Regions from separate parts of the Pseudomonas sp. URMO17WK12:I7 genome, predicted to be linked through region 1. Evidence: riboswitches for the same ligand, from Rfam matches in the RefSeq annotation. Region 1 holds a riboswitch; each other region holds the start of a gene.
What was found. A riboswitch is a leader RNA that binds a small molecule or an ion and turns the genes downstream of it on or off. The one in region 1 is predicted to bind cobalamin.

Region 2: it holds a riboswitch for cobalamin, as region 1 does, so the genes downstream of both, H040_RS24355 (CbtB domain-containing protein) here and cobO (cob(I)yrinic acid a,c-diamide adenosyltransferase) in region 1, are expected to answer to the same signal.
Region 3: it holds a riboswitch for cobalamin, as region 1 does, so the genes downstream of both, cobW (cobalamin biosynthesis protein CobW) here and cobO (cob(I)yrinic acid a,c-diamide adenosyltransferase) in region 1, are expected to answer to the same signal.

The regions. Positions count from the first base shown of each region.
Region 1 covers NZ_QLTL01000009.1:196,336-203,945, forward strand. The annotation lists gene H040_RS14480 (cobyric acid synthase) at 1-1,390, opposite strand, end outside; gene cobD (threonine-phosphate decarboxylase CobD) at 1,387-2,379, opposite strand; gene cbiB (adenosylcobinamide-phosphate synthase CbiB) at 2,372-3,280, opposite strand; gene bluB (5,6-dimethylbenzimidazole synthase) at 3,277-3,927, opposite strand; gene H040_RS14500 (cobyrinate a,c-diamide synthase) at 3,924-5,219, opposite strand; gene cobO (cob(I)yrinic acid a,c-diamide adenosyltransferase) at 5,216-5,827, opposite strand; cobalamin riboswitch at 5,947-6,168, opposite strand; gene H040_RS14510 (hypothetical protein) at 6,335-6,913, shown strand; gene H040_RS14515 (tartrate dehydrogenase) at 6,916-7,610, opposite strand, start outside.
Region 2 covers NZ_QLTL01000022.1:24,706-32,315, reverse strand. The annotation lists gene H040_RS24385 (transporter substrate-binding domain-containing protein) at 1-1,005, opposite strand, end outside; gene H040_RS24380 (response regulator transcription factor) at 1,019-1,633, opposite strand; gene H040_RS24375 (DUF1272 domain-containing protein) at 1,849-2,091, opposite strand; gene cobM (precorrin-4 C(11)-methyltransferase) at 2,153-2,905, opposite strand; gene H040_RS24365 (cobalamin biosynthesis protein) at 2,936-3,328, opposite strand; gene H040_RS24360 (CbtA family protein) at 3,346-4,038, opposite strand; gene H040_RS24355 (CbtB domain-containing protein) at 4,046-4,231, opposite strand; cobalamin riboswitch at 4,333-4,556, opposite strand; gene H040_RS24350 (helix-turn-helix transcriptional regulator) at 5,045-5,893, shown strand; gene H040_RS24345 (aspartate aminotransferase family protein) at 5,979-7,373, shown strand; gene H040_RS24340 (peptidase U32 family protein) at 7,485-7,610, opposite strand, start outside.
Region 3 covers NZ_QLTL01000017.1:30,163-37,772, forward strand. The annotation lists gene H040_RS21925 (LysR family transcriptional regulator) at 1-746, opposite strand, end outside; gene fni (type 2 isopentenyl-diphosphate Delta-isomerase) at 798-1,844, opposite strand; cobalamin riboswitch at 2,348-2,558, shown strand; gene cobW (cobalamin biosynthesis protein CobW) at 2,659-3,726, shown strand; gene cobN (cobaltochelatase subunit CobN) at 3,730-7,491, shown strand; gene H040_RS21945 (ATP-binding protein) at 7,493-7,610, shown strand, end outside.

The DNA.
Region 1 (7,610 bases):
GGCGCTCGATGTCACGTTCGCGCAGGGCCTCGTAATCGATGGTCTGCGCATTCTCCAGCCCCGCCCAGCGCAGCAGCGCGGCACAGGACTGGCTGCCCTCGAACAGGCCATGAAGGTAGGTGGCGAGGACCTGGCCGTCGGCACTGATCGCGCCGTCACAACGGCCATCGGCGAGCTGCACGGCGGGCTGTTCCAGGGCAGGGCCTGCGGTAACGCCAGCATGAATTTCATAACCGGAGACCGGCACGCCTTCCAGGCTCAGAACGCCGGCAACGTTGCGCAGTTGCTTTTCGGCTTCAAGCACCGTCACGTAATCGAACAGGCCCAGCCCGGGGCTGGAACCGGCGGCGCCTTCCAGGCCGAGCGGGTCGTGCACTTCGCGTCCAAGCATCTGCAGGCCACCGCAGATGCCGATCAATTTGCCGCCATAGCGCAGGTGCCGCTCGATGGCCTTGTCCCAGCCACGCTCGCGCAGTTGCGCCAGGTCACCGCGCACGCTCTTCGAGCCGGGCAGGATGATCAGGTCGGCGGGCGGAATCGGCTGGCCCGGGCCGATGAACTGCAGGTCGACCTGCGGGTGCAGGCGCAGCGGGTCGAAATCGGTGTGGTTGCTGATGCGCGGCAGCACCGGGACGATCACCTTGAGCACGCGCTCCTGCTTGGCGCCCTGGCGGATGTCGATGCCATCCTCGGCTTCCAGGTGCAGGTCTGTGACGTAGGGCAGCACGCCCAGCACGGGTTTGCCTGTGCGTTGCTCCAGCCAGTCCAGGCCCGGCTGCAACAGCGCGATGTCGCCGCGAAAACGATTGATGACAAAGCCCTTGACCCGCGCCTGCTCGCTCGGCGAGAGCAGTTCGAGAGTACCGACCAGGTGGGCAAACACCCCGCCGCGGTTGATGTCGGCGACCAGGATCACCGGGCAGTCGACCGCCTCGGCAAAGCCCATGTTGGCGATGTCACCGGCACGCAGATTGATCTCGGCCGGCGAGCCAGCGCCCTCGACCATCACCACCGGGTAGGCCGCTGTGAGGCGCTGGTGCGAGGCCAGCACTGCCTGCATGGCAATCGCCTTGTAGTCGTGATAGGCCACCGCATTCATGCTGGTGACCGCACGACCATGGATGATCACCTGGGCACCGGTGTCGCTGTTGGGCTTGAGCAGCACCGGGTTCATGTCGGTGTGGGGGGCCAGCCGACAAGCCTGGGCCTGCACCGCCTGGGCGCGGCCAATTTCACCGCCGTCGGCGGTCACGGCGCTGTTGAGCGCCATGTTCTGGGGCTTGAACGGCACCACGCCGACGCCCTGGCGCAACAGCCAGCGGCACAGGGCGGTAACCAGTGTGCTCTTGCCGGCATCGGAGGTGGTGCCTTGCACCATGAGGGTGGTCATGCCGTTTCCTTCTGATAATCGGCCAGGGCCCGGGCCAGGCGCTGCTCGTCTGCGGCATTCGCCGGCAAGCCAAGGCGCACGGCGGCAGGCTGCTCGAACAGGCGCACAAGAATGCCGCGGCGGGCGAGAAAGTCATGCAGGTGGGCTGCCTGCGCGCTGCGCACGTACTGGAACAGGTCGCAGCCGCCGCTGGGCGCCAGGCCACAGCCCTGCAACAGTGCTGCCAGGCGTTCACTGGCCAGCGCACAGCGTTCGATCTGCGCTTGATGCGCCGCGTGGTCGGCAAAGCAGGCTTGCGCCAGCACCCGGGTCGGACCACTGACAGTCCAAGGCCCGAGCAACTCGGCAAGGCGCTGCAACAACGAAGGTTCGGCCACTACGCAGCCCAACCGTACGCCGGCCAGGCCAAAGAACTTGCCAAACGAACGCAGCACGATCAGGCCTGGGCGTTCGGCGCAGTCGGTCACGCTGTGCTCGGGGGTGTTGTCCATGAACGCTTCGTCGACCAGCAGCCAGCCGCCGCGCTCGGCCAACCGCGCGTGCCAGGCCAGCAGACGCTCGCGCGATACCCGGCGTCCGGTGGGGTTGTTCGGGTTGACCAGCACCAGCACATCAAGGCTGTCGAGCTCAGCTTCGGCCTGGGTTTCATCCAGTTCGACCACCTCATGCCCGGCGCGACGCCAGGCTTGGGGATGTTCGGCATAACAGGGTGACAGCACGCCGACTCGCCCGGCCGGGCGCAATGTCGGCAGCGCCTGGATCGCCGCCTGCGAACCGGCCACCGGCAGTAGCTGGGTGGCGCGGTAGTAACGCCGCGCCGCGTCTTCGAGGCCGTCGTCGGTCTCTGGCAGCCGGGCCCACGCGTCCAGTGGAATCGGCGGAATCGGATAAGACCACGGCGCGATGCCGCTGGACAGGTCGAGCCAGTCTTCCCGCGCGATCGCGTATTGCCGCACCGCCCGCAACAGGCGGCCACCGTGTTCAAGCATTCAGATAGGCTCCCACGCAGATCAGCAGTACCCACAACCACACACCACGCTGCACCAGGCTCCAGCCGCGCTCGATGGCATCGGCGTCGGCCATCGGCCCGTCACCCAGGCGTGGGCGCTCGTGCAGTTCACCGTGGTACACCGCCGGGCCGCCCAGTTCGACACCCAGCGCCCCGGCCCCCGAGGCCATCACTGGCCCGGCATTGGGGCTGTCCCACAGCGGAGCCTGTTTACGCCAGCAGGCCAGGGCCAGGCGCGTCTTGCCAAGTAGCGCGTAAGTCAACGCCACCAGCCTGGCGGGAATATAGTTCAGCACATCGTCGATGCGTGCCGCGCACCAACCGAAGCGCTCGAAGCGTTCGTTGCGATAACCCCACATGGCGTCCAGGGTGTTGCTAAGGCGGTACAGCACCACCCCCGGCGCCCCGGCCACGACGAACCAGAACAGCGCGGCGAATACCGCATCGCTGCCGTTCTCCAGTACCGATTCGGTGGCTGCGCGAGCGACTGCTGGTTCGTCCAGTTCGCGGGTTTCCCGGCTGACCAGGTAGCCGACGCGGCGCCGCGCCTCTTCCAGATCCCCTTGGCGCAAGGCGTTGGCCACCGGCAGCACATGCTCGCCGAGGCTGCGCAATCCGAGGGCGCAATACAGCGCCAGCACGTCCACCAACCAGCCGACATAGGGCAACCAGGACACTATCAACGCCACCAGGGTCAGTGGTACCACGGCCAGGAACCAGGCGCTCACGCCATGGCTGCGCCAGCCGCGCCCGCTGGCATTCAGGCGACGCTCCAGGCTCGACGCCAGGTTACCGAAGCCCACCAGCGGGTGCCGGCGCTGCGGCTCGCCCAGCAGCGCATCCAGGGCCACACCGGCCACGGTCAGCAAAGCGACGCTCATGGGCGTTCTCCCCATTGGTTCTCGAACAGCATGTCACTCAAGGGGCGTTCCTCGGCCCAGTTTTCCTGTACCAGCATGGGCTGCGCGTAGAACGCGGTGACCGGCCCCAGGCACAGCACCGCCACCGGTTTGGCCCCGGCGGGCATGCCCAGCAAGGCGGCCAGGGCCTGCGGCTCGAACAGCGAGACCCACCCCAGCCCCAGGCCCTCGGCACGGGCGGCCAGCCACAGGTTCTGGATCGCGCAGGCCAGCGAAGCCAGGTCCATCTCCGGCAAGGTGCGGCGGCCGAAGATGTGCGACTCGCGGTTGTCCATCAACGCTGCCACCAGCACTTCAGCGCAGTCGCTGATGCCCTCCACCTTGAGCTTCATGAACGCGTCAGAGCGTTCGCCCAGCGCTTCGGCGGTACGCACCCGCTCTTCTTCGACCAAGGCCTGAATCTGCCCGCGCAGTTCAGGCTCGCTGATGCGGATGAAGCGCCAAGGCTGCATCAGGCCGACACTCGGCGCCTGGTGCGCGGCGGCCAGTAGGCGAGCGAGCAGCTCGGGAGCGACCGTGCCACCGGCAAAGTGGCGCATGTCCCGGCGCTCACCGATGGCGCGGTAGATCGCGGCGCGCTCGGCGGCGCTGTAGGCGTGATCGCTCATGGCCGCAACAGCGCCGCCGCCGCGTCAGGGTTGGACGGGAAGTAGAAGTGCACGTAGGACGCCGTCAGCCTGCCCAGCCGATACACCGCTTCGTTGCCGCGCCCGCCGTTGGGGCTCAGGCCCCGGGCGATCGGTTCCAGCTCGGTGCTGGTCAGCGAGTGATGATAGGTGTGCCCGCGCAGGGTGCCTTCGGGCAGCTCCACGGCCTGCAGCGCCAGGGCCGCCAGGCGCTTCTGCATGGTCGCCTCGCCTGGCAGCAGGCCCAGCAGTTCGGCTCGCTCGCCAGCAACATCCGTCAGCGCATCGAGCAGATACAGCATGCCGCCGCACTCGGCCAGCAACGGCTTGCCTTCGGCGTGATGGGCACGGATCGCTTCGCACATCGGTGCATTGGCAGCCAGTGCGTGATGATGCAGTTCCGGATACCCGCCTGGCAGGTACAGGCTGTCCACTGCTGGCAACTCACGATCATGCAATGGCGAAAAGAATGCCAGCTGTGCGCCCAGATCACGCAGCAGGTCGAGATTGGCGCGATAGGTAAAGGCGAACGCTTCGTCACGTGCCACGCCGATACGCACACCGCTGAGCGACGCGGCGCACGGTTGTGGCGCGGGCGCGACGAAGGCCACCGGCGGCGGCAAGGTAGCGTCGCAGCTGGCGCCGAGGGCTTCGGCGGCAGCGTCAAGGCGGGCATCCAGGTCGTTCAGCTCGCTGGCCTGGACCAATCCCAGATGGCGGCTGGGCAGCTCGATGCCGCGCTCGCGTGACAAGCCCCCATACCAGCGCAGGCCCTCGGTCAGGCTGCCTTCGAGCAGTTGCGCATGGCGCAGGCTGCCGACCCGGTTGGCCAGCACGCCAGCGAACGGCAGGTCGGCCTGATAACGCGCCAGGCCCAAGGCCAGGGCGCCGAAGGTCTGGGCCATGGCCGTGCCATCGATCACCGCCAGCACCGGCACACCGAAGTGGCGGGCCAGATCAGCGCTGGACGGGGTGCCGTCGAACAGGCCCATCACACCCTCGATCAGAATCAGGTCGGCCTCTTGTGCAGCTTGCCACAGCAGCCGACGGCTTTCTTCGGCACCAATCATCCACAGATCGAGCTGGTACACCGGTGCGCCACTGGCCCGCTCAAGGATCATCGGGTCGAGGAAATCAGGGCCGCATTTGAACACCCGGACTTTACGCCCCAAGTTGCGGTGCAGGCGGGCCAGGGCTGCAGTCACAGTCGTCTTGCCCTGGCCAGAGGCAGGTGCTGCGATCAGCACCGCCGGGCAGCTGCGCGCTTCACTCACAGTTCGACGCCCTTCTGCGCGCGGATACCGGCCTGGAAGGCATGTTTGAGCATCCCCATCTCGGTGACGGTGTCGGCCAGTTCGATCATTTCAGGCTTGGCTGCGCGACCGGTGACGATCACGTGCTGCATCGGTGGCCGGGCCTGAATGTCACTCAGCACGTGGTCCAGATCGAGGTAGCCGTGCTTGAGGGCGATGTTCAGCTCGTCGAGCACCACGAACTGCACGCTCGGGTCTTGCAGCAGCTGGCGCGATACCGCCCAGGCAGCTTCGGCGGCAGCGATGTCACGCTGACGGTCCTGGGTCTCCCAGGTGAAGCCCTCGCCCATCACGTGGTAGCGCACCTGCTCGGGGAAACGGCGGAAGAACAGCTCCTCGCCGGTGCTGTTGCGGCCCTTGATGAACTGCACCACGCCGCACTGCATACCATGACCCAGGGCACGAGCGAGCATGCCGAAGGCCGAGCTGCTCTTGCCCTTGCCGTTGCCGGTGAGCACCAGCAGCAGGCCGCATTCATTGGGGGAATTGGCGATGCGCTCGTCGATGACCGCCTTCTTGCGCTGCATGCGCGCCAGGTGGCGTTCGTCGCGGTCGGTGGATTCGCTCATGAAGGGTTCTCCGCAGGCTGACGCCACGTGAACTGCGGCGACAGGTAATAGGCGGGCAGACGGAGAACGCGCAGGAGCCATGGCCGGAGCCACGGTGCACCGCGCATCACCCTCCGTGATGCCGTTGGCAGTTTCAGGCCGGTCTCCGGGCTTGTGAGCGGGCCATTCGGCCCAGGCCTGCGCGCCTTCCCGGGTAGCTGTACCCAGTGGCCCTGCGCGGCCGCTACTCACCTACCGTTGCGGGGGCAGCGCCGGAATCGCGCCATGCTGGCGACCACCGGCTTCCCAGTTTCACCCTGCCCAGTCGGGGCTGGCAGGGCACCTGAAACACGCCGCGAAGGTTAGAGGGTTGCACCGGGAGCGTCAATCGAACGGGGCCTTTTACTTCGGCCGGACTGGCCCGGGTCAGTGGCCGATCCGCCGGCTTGTGCCACACTGAATAAAATGATGTCACATGGCCATCATTTTTCGCTGGACGCGATCATAACGATAACAGGAGAGCTCAGCATGCAAGGCCAGATCATCAATAACCCTCGCCTGGAGTTTCTGCAGCCGGTACTGGAGCGCTGGGTCGACTGCATCGACCGCTTCAACCAGTTCAATGGCGATGCCGAAGCCCCGTACTGGCATGGCAGCGCCGCCAACATCGGCATGCTCGCCGCAGCTGCCTGGCAAGCCGAACGCTCAGCCCTGCCGCAGTTTGCCAGCAAGAAGCAGCGTGACGAGGGCGAACAGGAGGGGCGCTGCGACCTTTCGATCTGCAGCGCCGACGAGGCGCTCTACCTGAGCGTGAGCCAGCGCTGGCCAAAAATCGCCCGGCTGGACATGGCTGCAGCCCTGCAGGAAACCACATCCCTCGCCCGCCACGTGGCCTACCCCAGCCAGCTGAAAGCGGGGGCGCTGTTCATCACCCCCTGGAAGGCAGGCCAGCATGCCAGCCCGGAAGAACTGCAAGACCTGGTCGATGACCTGCAGAAACACACAGCCTGCGCCATCGCCTGGTACTTCCCTTATGCCTATCGCAAGCTGCACAACGAGCTGGGGCAGTATTTCCCGGGGGTGGCGCTGCTGCTGAAGCAGGCCTGAATTCAGCGGTGCAGCAGCGCCAGCACGGCATCGGTCACTGCTCGGGTAGTGGCGTTGCCGCCCAGGTCCGGCGTGTGCAGGCCACTCTCGGTCACCGCTTCGATGGCCGCCATCAGCTCACGCGCAGCAGCGGCTTCACCCAGGTGTTCAAGCATCATTACTGCGGTCCAGAAGGTGGCGATCGGGTTGGCCACGCCCTTGCCGGTGATGTCGAAGGCCGAGCCGTGGATCGGTTCGAACATCGACGGGAATTCGCGGCTCGGGTTGAGGTTGGCGGTGGGCGCGATGCCCAGGCTGCCGGACAACGCGGCGGCAAGGTCCGAAAGGATGTCAGCATGCAGGTTGGTCGCCACCACCACATCCAGCTGCTCGGGCTTGAGCACCATGGTGGTGGTCACGGCGTCCACCAGTTCACGGGTGGTGCGCACATCCGGGTAATCCTTGGCCACCTCGGCGAACACCTCATCCCACAGCACCATGCCGTGGCGCTGGGCGTTGGACTTGGTCACCAGCGTCAGGTGCTTCGCCGGGCGGGTGCGGGCCAGTTCGAAGGCGAAGCGGTGGATGCGCTCCACGCCCACGCGGGTAAACGTCGAGACCTCGGTAGCCACCTCGATGGGCAGGCCTTGGTGTACCCGGCCACCGCTGCCGGAGTATTCGCCTTCGGAGTTCTCGCGCACGATCACCCAGTCGATCG
Region 2 (7,610 bases), on a different contig from region 1:
GGTAATTTGTTTGAGGAGGTCGACGGTAATCCCGTTGATATGCTGTTGGGCGTCGTTGAAGGTCAGCGGGGCAAGGGCGGTATCGACCAGCACGCTTATGGTCGGATGGCGGGCTATCCAGTTCAGCTCTTCGTCTGTCAGTGCCGACAGGTGACGCTCAAGCAACAAGCTGGTATTGCCGCTGCTCCAGCGGCGCAGGATATTCAGGCGTTCGCTTTCGGTGATCCTGGCCATGGCACTGTCGACCAGGCGGTGCAGCCGCACATTGTCATTGGCGAAAGCGAAGGCAAAGCTGGCGGGTGCCACCTGTGAAAAATGGTCGATCTTCATCGTGCCTTGGTAGCTTTTGCCAATCAGGTAGTCGGTACTGATGGCATCGCCCAGATAAGCGTCCGCCTCACCCAGCTCGACCGCTGCCAGGCCTGCCAGGGTCGAGCGATAGAGGCTCAGTTGTGCCTTAGGGTAGAGCGCGCGAACGGTCTCGCCCGGCAGGTAGTGGTCGACCATTGCCAAGCGTAAACCGGCCAGGTCGTTGCTCAGCTTCAGGGGTGTATCCTGACGCGTCACGATCACTGGCAGATCATCGGCGTAGGGCACGCTGAGACTGAGCTGGGCATCGGCTGCTTCGAAGCCATTGGAGCTGCCCAGCAAGTCGATCTTGCCTGTGCGCAATGCGTCGATCGCTTCGTGGCGGCTGCCGAACCGCCTGACTTCGATCGGGATGCCCAGCTGTTCGGCGATCAGCCCGGCATAGTCGGCACTGAGGCCTTCATAATCAGCCGGGCTGACGTTGATCTCGAACGGCGGGTAATCTGGCCGGGAACTTCCCAGCAACAAGACGCCGCGCTGGCGCAGCCACTGGCGATCGGCTGCATCCAGTTGCAGGGGGGGCGCGGCACTGGTGGCGCGTGCCAGCAAATGCCGTGGTTCACTTTCGGCGAAGGCCATGAGCGGTAAGCAGGCCAGGGTGATGAACAGCGTCAGGCAGGCCAGGACACGCTCCATACTGCCCGGGTGTTCAGTTGACATGGTTGCGTTTGGCCAGATCAACCATTTCCACCAATGACTCGGTCTTGAGCTTTTCCATGATGCGACCACGGTAGGTGCTGATGGTCTTGGCGCTGAGGTTCATGCAGGCGCCGATGTTCTTGTTGTTTTCACCACGGCTCAGGCGCCGCAGCACTTCCATCTCACGGTTGGACAGGCTGCTCAGGCGCTCAGGCTCGCTCTCCAGGGTGTTGCTGTTGACCGCCATCTGCGGAAAGGTGGAGTAGCCTTTGATCAGGGCCTTGAGGGCGAATACTACGGCGTCCAGATCCTCGCCTTTGGTGACAAATGCACCGATGCCGGCATCCAGGCAGCGGCGTACGTAAAGATCGGTGGCCTGCCCGGTCAGCACCATGATTTTCGGTGCTGGTTCCTGTTGTTGCAGGCGCTTGATGACCTCCATGCCATCCAGGCCGGGGAGCCCTATATCCAGCACCACCACATCGGGCCGCAAATCGCGCACCTTCTGCGCCACTTCACTGCCATTGTCGACTTCGCCGACGACACGGAAGCGCTCACGCTCAAGCAGTATGCGCAAGGAAAAACGGACGATGGCATGATCATCAACGATCAGCACTGTTGTCATGTCACTAACTCCTGTCGGAATGTGGTCGGCCCCCCGAAGCAATCAGGAGACGTCTGCAAGCTTTTTCTGCTGTGCGGCACGATACGACCATTCCGGATCCTAGGTAATGGCGAGTATAGATATGTTGAACAAGCAAGCCGGTATTGTAGAAATTTCCTACAAAAATGCCGTTACAGGCATCGCCAGAGGCGACGATACCTGTGCTGGGGGGAAGGTCAGGCGCAGGCCGGGTGTGGCTTGAGGACGCGCTGGGTCGAGGCGGGGTTGTTGCTCAAGGCCTGGCCCACCCGTGTTGGGCGGGCCAGCAGCTGGCCACTGCAATTCGGGCAGCGCCCCTGCAAGCGGCTGTGGGCGCAGTGGCGGCAGAAGGTACATTCGAAAGAGCAGATCATCGCATCCGGGCTATCGCCCGGCAGATCGGCATCACAGCATTCACAATTAGGGCGCAGCTCCAGCATGGGTATCCCTCCGGTCTGGTGGAATGTGCAGTCTGCTCCGCCCTTTGTCGCCTTTGCAATGCTACTCGCCGGGGCGGTACAGGTGGGCGTGGCCGGCGCGGTACAACGCCGACTCGGTGAACGGTGCATCGCCGAGCACATGGCCGACGAGGATCAGTGCAGTGCGTCGAAAGCCCTTGCTGGCAACCTGCTCGACGATATCGGCCAGCGTACCGCGCACCCAGTCCTGATCCGGCCAGGTGGCGCGATGAACCACTGCGATCGGGCAGTCGGGACCGTAGTGGGGCAGCAGTTCTTCGACGATGCGTGGCAGGTGCTTGACCCCGAGGTGAATGGCCAGGGTGCTGCCATGGCGGGCAAGGTCGCCGAGCTGTTCGCCTGCGGGCATGGGGGAGCTGTCGCCGTAGCGGGTGAGGATGACCGTCTGTGCCACTTGCGGCAGGGTCAGTTCGCAGCCAAGCAGCGCCGCACTGGCTGCGGTGGCTGTGACCCCGGGGACTATCTGGTAGTCGATGCCCAGTTCGCGCAGGTGGCGGATCTGCTCGCCGATGGCGCCGTACAGGCTGGGGTCGCCACTGTGCACCCGGGCCACGTCCTGGCCCTTGGCATGGGCGGCGCGGATGGCGTCGATGATCTGCTCAAGGTGAAGTTCGGCACTGTTGATGACCGTCCCGGCACGATGGCCTTCGAGCACCGCGGCGGGTACCAGGGAGCCTGCGTAGATGATCACCGGGCACTGGCGGATCAGGCGCTGGCCCTTGACCGTGATCAGTTCCGGATCGCCGGGGCCGGCGCCGATGAAGTAGACCGTCATGGCAAATCCTTGAATAGGTGAAAAATGCGATTATCTGCTGCAGGCCAGTGCCAGGGTAGCGGGGCCGAGCACCTGCCGGGCCACCTTGAGTGTGGCGCGAGCGTGACTGAGGCTGGCCAGGGCCAGTGCCGCGCTCTCGGCCACGCCCCAGCAGCCGCTGTGGGCATAGGCGACAGGGGAGCGGTGACTGAGTTGTGGCTCGAACGCCTGCAGTTGCCCGGCATCGAAAACCAGCAACGGCAGGGCGTGACGTGCGGCGAGTTGTTGCAGGCCTGGCTCATCGGCTTTGCCGGCGATGCTGGCAATGCCGTGAAGCGCTGAGGTGCTCAGGCCATGACGCTGCAGCACTTCCTGCAACAAGGTATCGAGAACCTCCACCGGGCAGCCCCGGCGGCAACCGAAGCCGGCGTACAACGCCGGCAGGGTTGGGTCGATAGCCATCAGGCGTGGCTGGAGCGGCGATACAGCCAGGCGCTGAGCAGGCCCAGGGCCACCCAGAACGCCGCGTTGGTCAGCCAGGAAGCGATCTTGAACTGATTTTCCAGCGCTTGCGGGGCCAGGCTTTCGTGGACCTCCGGCTGTGGCGCGCCGACCACGTGGGGCACTACCAGTAGTACCGCGCCCAGTGCCTTGAGCAACCCATGGCGGGCGAACACCAGCAATGCCAGGCCCAGTGCGGTGGCGGCTGCGGTGCCGATCCACCAGCTCTGGCGCTGACCGAGGTCGGCGGCGGCAGTGCCTGGCAGTTCTGGTGGCAAGCCCAGGGTCGGTGCCAGGCAGAACACGGCAAAGCCGGCCATTCCCCACAGTGCGCCAGTGCTGGTGCGGCTCGGTTCACGCAGGCTGTAGAGGGCGGTGAGGATCAAGGCGAAGCCGACGGCAACCACCAGATTGCCGCCGGTGGTCGACAGGATGCGCTGCCAGCCATCCTCTGGCGACCAGGCTTCTTCGCTGTGGCTGTGGCCGGCGCTGGCTTCTTCGCCGTGGCTGTGGTGCTCGGCTGCGGGGGCGGCCGATTCGTAGGTTTCCGCCTGGAGGATCAGCGGTGCGACCCAGAAGCTTTGCAGCAGGGTCAGCAACAGGGCGGCGAGCAGGCCGCTGAACCCGGCAGTGCGGGCGATACGCTTGATCATGGCAGCCTCAGTGGCAAGGGAAGGCGGCGCTGTGGCGGGTGTCGTGCGCGGCGTTGTGCACGGCTTCGATATGCGAGAAGCCGGCAAAGTAGACCAGGCACAGGCCGAGCAGGCTGGCGCCGACGGCGATGACCATGCGCTGGCTGAGGGATACGGGGGTGGCGATGCTGTGTTTGGCGCTGGTGATGGGCATGACGCGATCCTCTGCTTTGCTTTTTGTAAGGGCATGGGACAGGCGCGGCAGCCCCGGGGGCGAGGCACCCGAGGGAATGCGACAGCGCCCGCCCACCGCGGGGTGTTCATGAACGCCAGGCCGGTCTCCGGGCTTGCGAGGAGGAGCAGGGCTCCTTGAAAAGCATCACCTTCCCATGCCGAACTGCGTGGCACAGTGGTCTGGATGCTTCGCTCGCTTACCGTTGCGGGGGCAGCACCGGATTTGCCCGGCCCTGGCGAGGGCCTGTGACGCACCGATTTCCCGTTTCACCCCCAAGGGGGGCACCTGACGCAAGGCGTAAGGAGAGCATGCGGCGCGAGTGGCGTCAAATGCTATGCATCCAGCAGGGGAGGATGCGTAGGGGCTGATAGGTGCTTGCCGATGGAATTGCAGTGTCTGTGAGAACGAGCGCCGCCCGCGCGGCGCATCGCGGATGAATACGCTCCTACATCTGTTTCGGGCCAGTTATTCCTGCGCCCTTGGCGCGCGTACCCTTGGCGCATGGCTGGAGAAAGGGGTACGGCAACAGCGTCACCTTGGATATTGCAGGGAACAAACAAGCTGGACACCGGTGTATCCCCAGGACTGATTGGCCCGGAATAGATGTAGGAGCGGATTCATCCGCGATGCGCCGCGCGGGCGGCGCTCGATCGGATAGGCGCTGCAAGACCGTCGTTGAAAACCTACCCGCTCCAAGCCAATTTCCCCCCCCTCACCCCGAAGGGTGATGGCCTGTACCACTGCCCCATGCAAGAATTCCAACCACAACAACCCCGGCATGGGATCACGACAATGAGCAAAGACCGGCTGAAATCGCCCGACTGGTATGCGCAGATGGCCCGTGTCGTCGATGCTCAGGGCTCGCCCGGCTTTGTCGAGGCGCTGTTCGCCGCACTCAAGCTGATTGCGCCATGCCAGGCCATCACCGTGTTCCTCTACCCACGCAAAGGGTTGCCCTCGGCGTTGTTCGAAAAGGACGAGGAAGGCCCCTGGCTGCCAGAAGGCAACATCCACAAGTACCTTGAAGGCTACTACCTGCTGTGCCCGTTCTACCGCGCCTGCATGGACGGCATCGCCCCCGGTTGCTACCGCCTCAGCGACGTCGCCCCCGACCACTTCAAGCGCAGCGAGTACTACCTGGCGTTCTACCAGCACGCCCACCTGGAAGACGAGCTCAACTTCATCGTGCCGCTCGACGAACACCTGACCATCGCCGTGGCCCTGGCCAGCACCCGCCGCCTGGACCGTCAGCAGGTCAACGACCTCAAGTGCGTGGCCCCGTGGGTCGTGGCCACCGTACGGCGGCAGTGGAGCCACCTCGACGTCGACGCCATCGGCGGGCGTTTCGAGAGCGCCCTGGGCCGGCAGATCAACGCCGCACTGAACAACTTCGGCTCCTCTTTGCTCACCGAGCGCGAGTGCCGCATCGCCCAGTACCTGCTGCGCGGCCACTCGACCCGTTCCCTGGCCGAGCGCCTGGGCATCAGCGAAGACACGGTCAAGACCCACCGCAAGAATCTGTACACCAAGCTCGATATCGCCAAGCAGTCCGAATTGTTTTCGCTGTTCATCGACTCGCTCGCCCAGGCTCAGGAAGGCCTGAGCAAAGACCCGCTGGAAAGCTACCTGCGAAGGCGCTGAACGCGCCGCTTCACCCCACCCGATTTTTACTGTCAGCGGTCTGGCAGGGACAACTGCACGCCGCGTTTTACCCTGGAGAACAACAATGAACGCACCGTTCCAAGCCAAGCTGCAAGCCCAGCGCGATACCCGTGACTACCAGGCCGGCGACGCCGCCCACCACATCCACGCCTTCCTCGACCAGAAGGCGCTGAACGCCGAAGGCCCGCGCGTGATCGTCGGTGGCGAGCGCCTGCACCTGTGGGACAGCGACGGCAAGCGCTACCTCGACGGCATGTCGGGCCTGTGGTGCACCCAGCTCGGCTACGGCCGCAAGGACCTGACTGCCGCCGCCGCCACGCAGATGGACCAGCTGGCCTACTACAACATGTTCTTCCACACCACCCACCCGGCGGTGATCGAACTGTCCGAGCTGTTGTTCAGCCTGCTGCCAGGCCACTACAGCCATGCCATCTACACCAACTCCGGCTCCGAGGCCAACGAGGTGCTGATCCGCACCGTGCGCCGCTATTGGCAGGTGGTTGGCCAGCCGAGCAAGAAGATCATGATCGGCCGCTGGAACGGCTACCACGGCTCGACCCTCGCAGCCACTGCGCTGGGCGGCATGAAATTCATGCATGAGATGGGCGGCATGATCCCGGATGTGGCGCACATCGACGAACCCTACTGGTACGCCGCAGGCGGTGACCTGACCCCGGCCGAGTTCGGTCGCCGTTGCGCCCTGCAGCTGGAAGAGAAGATCCTTGAACTGGGTGCCGAGAACGTCGCCGGCTTTATCGCCGAGCCGTTCCAGGGCGCGGGTGGCATGATTTTCCCGCCAGAAAGCTACTGGCCGGAAATCCAGCGCATCTGCCGCCAGTACGACGTGCTGCTGTGTGCCGACGAAGTGATCGGTGGTTTTGGCCGCACTGGCGAGTGGTTCGCCCATGAATACTTCGGCTTCGAGCCGGACACCCTGTCGATCGCCAAGGGCCTGACCTCAGGTTACGTGCCGATGGGCGGCCTGGTGCTGAGCAAGCGCATCGCCGAGGCACTGGTCGAGCGGGGCGGGGTGTTTGCCCACGGCCTGACCTATTCCGGGCACCCGGTAGCGGCAGCGGTGGCCATCGCCAACCTCAAGGCGCTGCGCGATGAAGGCATCGTGCGCCAGGTCAAGGAAGACACCGGCCCGTACTTGCAGCGCATCCTGCGCGAAGTGTTCGCCAACCACCCACTGATTGGCCAGGTGCAAGGCGCCGGCCTGGTGGCGGCACTGCAGTTTGCCGAAGACAAGGGCAGCCGCAAACGCTATGCAAATGAAAACGACCTGGCCTGGCAGTGCCGCACTTATGGCTTCGAGGAAGGGGTGATCATTCGTTCGACCCTGGGGCGGATGATCATGGCGCCGGCCTTGGTGGCCAACCACAGCGAATTGGATGAGCTGGTGGAGAAAACCCGCATTGCGGTGGACCGTACCGCGCGCGGGTTGGGGATTCTCTGAGACAAAAAACGGGGCCGCTGAGCGGCCCTTTCGCGGCTGAAGCCGCTCCTACAGGTATTGCGCCGTCTGTAGGAGCGGCTTTAGCCGCGAATGGGCCTCACGGACTGAACATCAGTGCGGGGCGCGGGGAATGGTCTTGAGCAGATCTTCCGGGCTGATATGGCCAACCACCTGGGCCACCGCGCTACCTGGCGTCGGCAGGTCGATGATGTGGTTTTTCATCTTGCCGATCACATG
Region 3 (7,610 bases), on a different contig from region 1:
GGCAGTAGGGCAAACCCCACTCCCGAGCTGACCATGCTCAGTAGCGTGAAGATGTCGTTCACCTGCATCGCCACCTTCGGCTCGAACCCCGCCTGCTGGAACACCCGTGCACCGTCGCGGTGGGTGGCAAAGCCCTGGGTCAGGGTGATGAAGGTGGAGTCGGCGAGGTCCGCCAGGTCCACTTCCTGCTGCTCGGCGAACGGTGAATCGGTGGGCACGGCGAGGAAGATGTCGTCTGAGAACAGCGGCAGCTGTTCGCAAGCCGGGTCTGCCGCGCTTTCATCCAGTGATACCAGAATGGCTTCGAGCTCATGGTTCTTAAGGCGTTGCAACAGGTCGACGTTGGAGCCGAGCGTCAGGTCGATGTTGAGTTCGCTGCGCCGCAGCTTCAGGCCCATCACCAGCTTGGGCACGGTCTTGACGGTCAGCGAATACAGCGCGCCGAGGCGAAAGCGCTCGGCATAGAAACCGCCGGCCTCGCGGGTCTGGCGCACCATCTGCTCGGCGTCCTGGATCAGCTGGCGGGCTTTCTTTTCCAGCACGTAGGCGCTTTCCAGCGGGATCAGCTGGCGGCCTTCGTGCTTGAAAAGCGGGCAGCGCAGGGCGCTTTCCAGTGAGTGGATGGCGCGGTGCACGCTGACTGCACTGGTGGACAGTTCGGCGGCGGCGCGGCCGAGGTTGCCGCTGCGCATGAAAGCGAGGAAGGTCTCGAGCTTTTTCAGGGTCAGTTCTTCGTCGATCAGCATGCGCGTGGCCCAGCGGCAAGGGAGGCGCTGATCATGCCACAGCAACGTGCCTCATGGCGGCGGCAGGTTGTTTGCCAGCAAGCGTGCCCGGCGCAGTTGCGCAAGGTTGCGCGAGCCGGTGCAGAAGCAGGCGATGCGCAACTGGACCAGGAGAATATCGAAATGCTCCACCACGGCCTGGGTGGAGATCATGGCTGCATTCAGTACGTTAGCGGCCTGGCCTACCAGGTCGGCGCCGAGGCGGATGGCCTTGGCGGCATCGACGCCGTTGGCCACACCGCCGGAGGCGATCAGGCCGATTTCCGGCACGGCGCGGCGTACGGCGAGCAGGCATTGTGCGGTCGGGATGCCCCAGTCGGCAAACGCCAGGGCGATCTCGCGCTCTGCGGCGTTGCCGGCGCGTTCGGCTTCCACCGCTGCCCAGCTGGTGCCGCCAGCGCCGGCCACGTCGATCATGGCGACGCCAGCATCGCAAAGCATGCGCGCCACGCTGGGTGATATGCCTGCACCGACTTCCTTGACGATCACCGGCGCCGGCAACTGGGTGGTCAGGGTTTCGATGCGTTTGAGCACGCCGCGCCAGTCACGGTCGCCTTCTGGCTGTACGGCTTCCTGCAGTGGGTTGAGGTGGATGATCAGGGCATTGGCTTGCAGGGTGTCGACGGCACGACGCGCCAGGTCCAGGCCATCTGCCTCTCGCAACTGGGCGGCACCGAGATTGGCCAGTAGCGGCACATCCGGTGCCAGGCGTCGCAGCTCGCTGGTCAGGCCTTGGTCGTGGCCACTGCGCAGGCTGACGCGTTGCGAACCCACACCCATGGCGATGCCGAGTGCCTGGGCAGCTTCAGCGAGATGCTGGTTGATGAAGCGTGCGCGTTCGGCGCCACCGGTCATCGAGCTGATAAGCAGCGGGGCGAGCAGGGCGCGGCCGAACAGCTCGGTGCTCAGGTCGATATCGTCCAGGGCCATTTCCGGTAACGCGCAGTGTTCGAAGCGCAGTGCCGACCAGCCTGGGTCGACGCCGTGGGCGCTATTGCTGGTGGCCAGAACGATATCCAGATGATCGTCCTTGCGTTGACTCAGCGGGTTTTTCTTCATGCCGGCTCCGTTTCGAGGGGGCAGCAGTTGTACAGCGTGGGTTGTCTCGTATAGATAAGCTGAAAATCGGTACCACATCAGGCAGCAGCGGGTGCTGGCGGTTCATTCGGCGGTTGGAGTGGGGGCGCAAAGGTGTACGCGTAGAGGCTGGCAGGTGTTCGCCGAGCGTGTTGCAGCGCCTATGCGATCGAGCGCCGCCCGCGCGGCGCATCGCGGATGAATTCGCTCCTACGTCTGTTTCGGGCCAGTCATTCCTGCACCATTGGTGCGCGCCCTCTTGGCAAATGGCTGGAGACCAATAGGGTGGCGGCAGCGATATCTCCGATATCGAATGAAACAAACAAGGCCGACGGCGGTGACCTCACAGAAGCGTCTGGCCCGAAACAGACGTAGGAGCGGATTCATCCGCGATGCGCCGCGCGGGCGGCGCTCGATCGCATAGGCGCTGCAACGCTTTGGGCAACCACCTGCCCGCCAACAGTTGACCACCCGCCACCCCCCGCGTAGCCTTGCGACTTCGAGGTTCTTCGGCCATGCCGAAGCTAAGACGGGAACGCGGTACAAGCCGCGGCTGCCCCCGCAACTGTAAGCACCGACAATGGATCGACACAGCCACTGCGCCAACGTGCGGGAAGGCGTCATCCCCCTGGTTTCTTCCCTGAGAAGAACTGGAACGGTGCAAGCCAGGAGACCTGCCTCGAGACGATTTCGACTTTCAACCGGGCGGGGTGATCCGGTGGCGAACGAGCCCGGCCGGCCTGGCCCGCGGCTTTCGTCCCGTGTGCCCGCGCCAACTTGCCAAGGGCAACGCGACATGAAAACACTGGCCAAGCTCCCCGTCACCATCGTTACCGGCTTCCTCGGCTCGGGCAAGACCACCTTGCTGCGCCACATGCTCGACAACGCCCACGGCCGCCGCATCGCGGTCATCGTCAACGAATTCGGCGAGCTTGGCATCGACGGCGAAATCCTCAAGCAATGCAGCATCGGTTGCACCGAGGAAGAAGCCAGCGGCCGCGTCTATGAACTGGCCAACGGCTGCCTGTGCTGCACCGTGCAGGAAGAATTCTTCCCGGTAATGCGCGAACTGGTCGCACGCCGCGGCGACCTTGGTCACATCCTTATCGAAACCAGCGGCCTGGCACTGCCCAAGCCACTGGTGCAAGCCTTCCAGTGGCCGGAAATCCGTAACGCCTGCACCGTTGACGCGGTCATTACCGTGGTCGACAGCCCAGCCGTGGCCGCCGGCACTTTCGCCGCCTACCCAGAACAGGTCGACGCGCAACGCAAGCTCGACCCCAACCTGGACCACGAATCGCCGCTGCACGAACTGTTTGCCGATCAGCTGGCCAGCGCCGACCTGGTGGTGCTGAACAAGGCCGACCTGATCGACGCCGAAGGCCTGGCCAAGGTCCGTGCCGAAGTGGCTGAGGAGTTGCCGCCAGCGGTCAAGGTGATCGAAGCCAGCAGCGGCCGGCTGCCGCTGGACGTGCTGCTGGGCGTGGGCGCAGAGTCCGAGGTGCACATTGATGGCCGCCGCACCCACCACGACTCCCACCATGACGGCGACGATCATGACGATCATGACCACGACGCCTTCGACTCGATCTCCATCGACCTGCCCGAAGCTGACGAAAGCCTGCTGCTCGATGCCCTGACCCAGCTGGTAGTGGAGTTCGGCATCCTGCGCGCCAAGGGCTTCGCGGCGATCCCTGGCAAACCGATGCGCCTGTTGGTACAGGGCGTGGGCACCCGTTTCGACAAACACTTCGACCGCGCCTGGCGCGCCGACGAGCCACGCATCACCCGCCTGGTGCTGATTGGCCAGGACCTCGATGCCGTGCAACTGGAAGCGCGCCTGCGCCAGGCCCTGGGCGCCTGACCCATGCACCTGCTGCGGACCCAGCCCGGCGGCTTCGTGCCGGACGACAGCATTGCCGACCTCGGCCAGACACCCGCCGAGCTGGTGATTCTCTGCAGCGGCGACTCGCACCTGGCATTGCTCGCCGAAACCGCCGAGCAACTGCCGGACGATTTCCCCAGCCTGCGCCTGGCCAACCCGATGCAGGTGCAGAACCATGCCTCGGTCGACCTGTATGTCGACGAGGTACTGCGCCATGCCAAGGTGATCCTGGTGTCGCTGCACGGCGGCGTCGGCTACTGGCGCTATGGCGTCGAGCAGCTGGTCGAACTGGCGGCAAGGGGCGTGCAACTGATCCTGGTGCCCGGCGATGACCGCCCGGACCCGGAGTTGACCGGCTTGGGCACGGTCATCGGCGAGCCGGCCGAGCGCCTCTGGCACTACCTGCGCCAAGGCGGCAAAAGCAATGCCGTGAACCTGTTCAAATGCCTGGCCAACCAGTGGCTGGGGCGTGATTACCGTTGGGACGAACCGCAGCCTTTGCCGCGGACTTCGGTGTACCACCCGGGCAAACCTGGCGCGTTGCTTGAAGACTGGTACAGCCAGTGGAACGCCGAATACCCGGTGGCCCCGTTGCTGTTTTATCGCTCGCACCTGCAGGCCGCCAACACTGCGTTCATCGATGTGTTCTGCGAGCGCTTGCAGGCGGCCGGCCTTAACCCACTGCCCATCGCGGTGGCCAGCCTCAAGGAAAGTGCCTGCCTGGAGCAGGTCGAAGCCTGGCTGGACGAAGTAGGCGCCGAGGTGTTGATCAACACCACAGGTTTTGCCTTGTCCAGCCCGGAGCGCCCCAACCTGCGGCCGTTCCGTCGAGATATCCCGGTGTTGCAGGCCATTTGCGCGCAGGACAACCAACCCGGTTGGGAAGCCAGCGAGCAGGGCCTCGGTGCCCGCGACCTGGCCATGCACATCGCCTTGCCGGAACTGGACGGGCGCATCATCACCCGCCCAGTGAGTTTCAAGGACATGGCCTGGCGCAGCGAGCGCAGCCAGTCCGACGTGGTCTGTTACCGCGCTCACCCCGAACGCATGGACTTCGTCGCCGAACTGGCGCGCCGCTGGGTCGAACTGGCGCGCCTGCCCAATGGGCAAAAGCGTGTAGCCCTGGTGCTGGCCAACTACCCGACCCGCGATGGCCGCATTGGCAACGGCGTTGGCCTGGACACCCCGGCTGCTGCCCTGAACATTCTTCAGGCACTGCAGGCCGAGGGCTATCCGCTGGCCGCGCTGCCTGCTAGCGGCACGCAATTGATTCATCAGTTGCTTGGCGGGGTCACCAACGATCTTGAGCACCTCGACCAGCGTCCCTGCGCCCAGAGCCTGAGCCTGGCGGACTACCAGGCGGCGTTCGAACGCTTGCCCGAGGCCAACCGCCAAGCTGTGCTGGAGCGTTGGGGGCCGCCCGAACAGGACCCGATGTACCGCCAAGGCCGCCTGATGGTGGCCGGGCTGCGCTTTGGCCTGACCTTCGTCGGCATCCAGCCTGCGCGTGGCTATCAGGTCGACCCCAGCGCGGTGTACCACGACCCCGACCTGGTGCCGCCGCATGGCTACCTGGCGTTTCACTTCTGGCTGCGCCATGCCTTTGCCGCCGATGCCGTCATCCACGTCGGCAAGCACGGCAACCTGGAGTGGCTGCCTGGCAAGGGCGTCGGCCTGTCCGCGCAATGCTGGCCTGACGCGCTGCTCGGCCCGCTGCCGAATATCTACCCGTTCATCGTCAACGACCCAGGCGAAGGCGCCCAGGCCAAGCGCCGAACCCAGGCGGTGATCATCGATCACCTGATGCCGCCGCTGACCCGCGCCGAAACCTATGGCCCCCTGCGTCATCTGGAACAGCTGGCGGACGAATTCTACGAAGCCCAGCTGCTTGACCCGCGCCGTGCACGTGAACTGCAACGCGACATTCTCGAGCTGGTCAAGGCCAACCACATCGACCGTGAGTTGCAGCTCGAAGGCCAGCTGGACGATGCTGCGGTGTGGCTGCCACGCCTGGACACTTACCTGTGCGATCTCAAGGAATCGCAGATTCGCGATGGCCTGCATGTATTTGGCCAGTCGCCGCAGGCACGACTGCGCATCGATACCCTGCTGGCCTTGCTGCGGGTGGAGCGCGGCGATGGCCGCGGTGGCAACGCGAGCTTGTTGCGCACCCTGGCCAAGGCACTGGCGCTGGGCTTCGATCCCCTCGATTGCGACCTCGGCGAGGCCTGGTCAGGCCCGCGTCCGGCGCTGCTGCAGGCGGTGGACGAAGGTGCCTGGCGCACCTGTGGCGATACCCGCGAGCGCCTTGAGTTGTTGGCACTGCGCATCATCGAACAGGCACTTCAGGGGCGTGTGCCGTTGCCCGGCGCGCCCGAATGGCAGCCGGTGCACGACGTGATAAAAGCCCTGCGCGAGCAGGTCGCACCGGACCTGGATGCGTGCGGCGCTGCAGAAATCAATGGCCTGCTTGCTGCGCTGGCCGGGCGTTTCGTGCCGGCCGGCCCCAGCGGGGCACCCAGCCGTGGGCGCCTGGATGTGTTGCCCACCGGGCGCAACTTCTACACCGTGGATGTGCGCAACCTGCCGACCACCACGGCCTGGCGCCTGGGCTTCGCCTCGGCCAACCTGATCCTTGAACGCCACCTGCAGGACCACGGCGACCATCTGCGCCAGCTGGGCCTGTCGGTGTGGGGCACAGCGACCATGCGCACGGGGGGCGACGACATTGCCCAGGCCATGGCATTGATGGGCGTGCGCCCGGTGTGGGCGACCGGCAGTCAGCGTGTCGACGACTTCGAGATCCTGCCGTTGAGCCTGCTCGATCGCCCGCGAGTGGACGTGACACTGCGTGTATCGGGCTTCTTCCGCGATGCCTTCGGCAACCTGATCCGCCTGTTCGATGCCGCAGTGCAGGCGGTGGCGGCACTGGACGAGCCCGACGACCTCAACCCCTTGGCCGCCCGGGTGCGTAACGAACGCGCCAGCTTGCAGGCACAGGGCGTGGATGCCGATCAGGCGGCGCGTCAGGCCGGCTGGCGGGTGTTCGGGGCCAAACCTGGCGCCTACGGTGCCGGCGTGCAGAACGCCATCGATGGCCGCCTGTGGCACAACCGCGACGACCTTGCCGAGGTGTACCTCAACCACGGTGGCTACGCCTACGGTGCCAGCGATGAAGGTACCCCGGCACGCGCCCAGTTCGCCCGGCGCCTGGGCCAGGTGCAGGCGGTGCTGCAGAATCAGGACAACCACGAGCACGACCTGCTCGATTCCAACGATTACTATCAGTTCCAGGGCGGTATGCTGGCGGCTTCGGAGACCTTGTCCGGTGCCGCGGTGGCCAGCTACCACGGCGACCACAGCCAGGTCGACCGGCCGCGGATCCGCACCTTGAAGGAAGAGCTGAACCGCGTGATACGTGCCCGTGCCCTGAACCCGAAATGGATCGACGGGGCGAAACGCCACGGCTACAAGGGGGCGTTCGAGTTGGCCGCGACTGTCGACAACCTGTTCGCCTTCGATGCCACCACGCACCTGATCGACGACCATCATTACCAGTCGCTGGCCGATGCCTATGTGCTCGACCCAGCGACCCGCGACTTCATGCGCGAGCACAATCCCGAGGCCCTGCGCGACCTCACCGAACGCTTGCTGGAAGCCCAGCAGCGCGGGCTCTGGGAAGCCCCCGGTGACTACCGCGAGGCGCTTGAGGAGCAGTTGCTCGACGGCGAGGAACAGGCTTGAAATGAGTGAACCCGTACAATTTCCGCTGGCTGCCGTGGTCGGTGCCGAGGACCTCAAGCTGGCCCTGTGCCTGACCGCCATCGACCCGAAGATCGGTGGCGTGCTCATCGAGGGCCCGC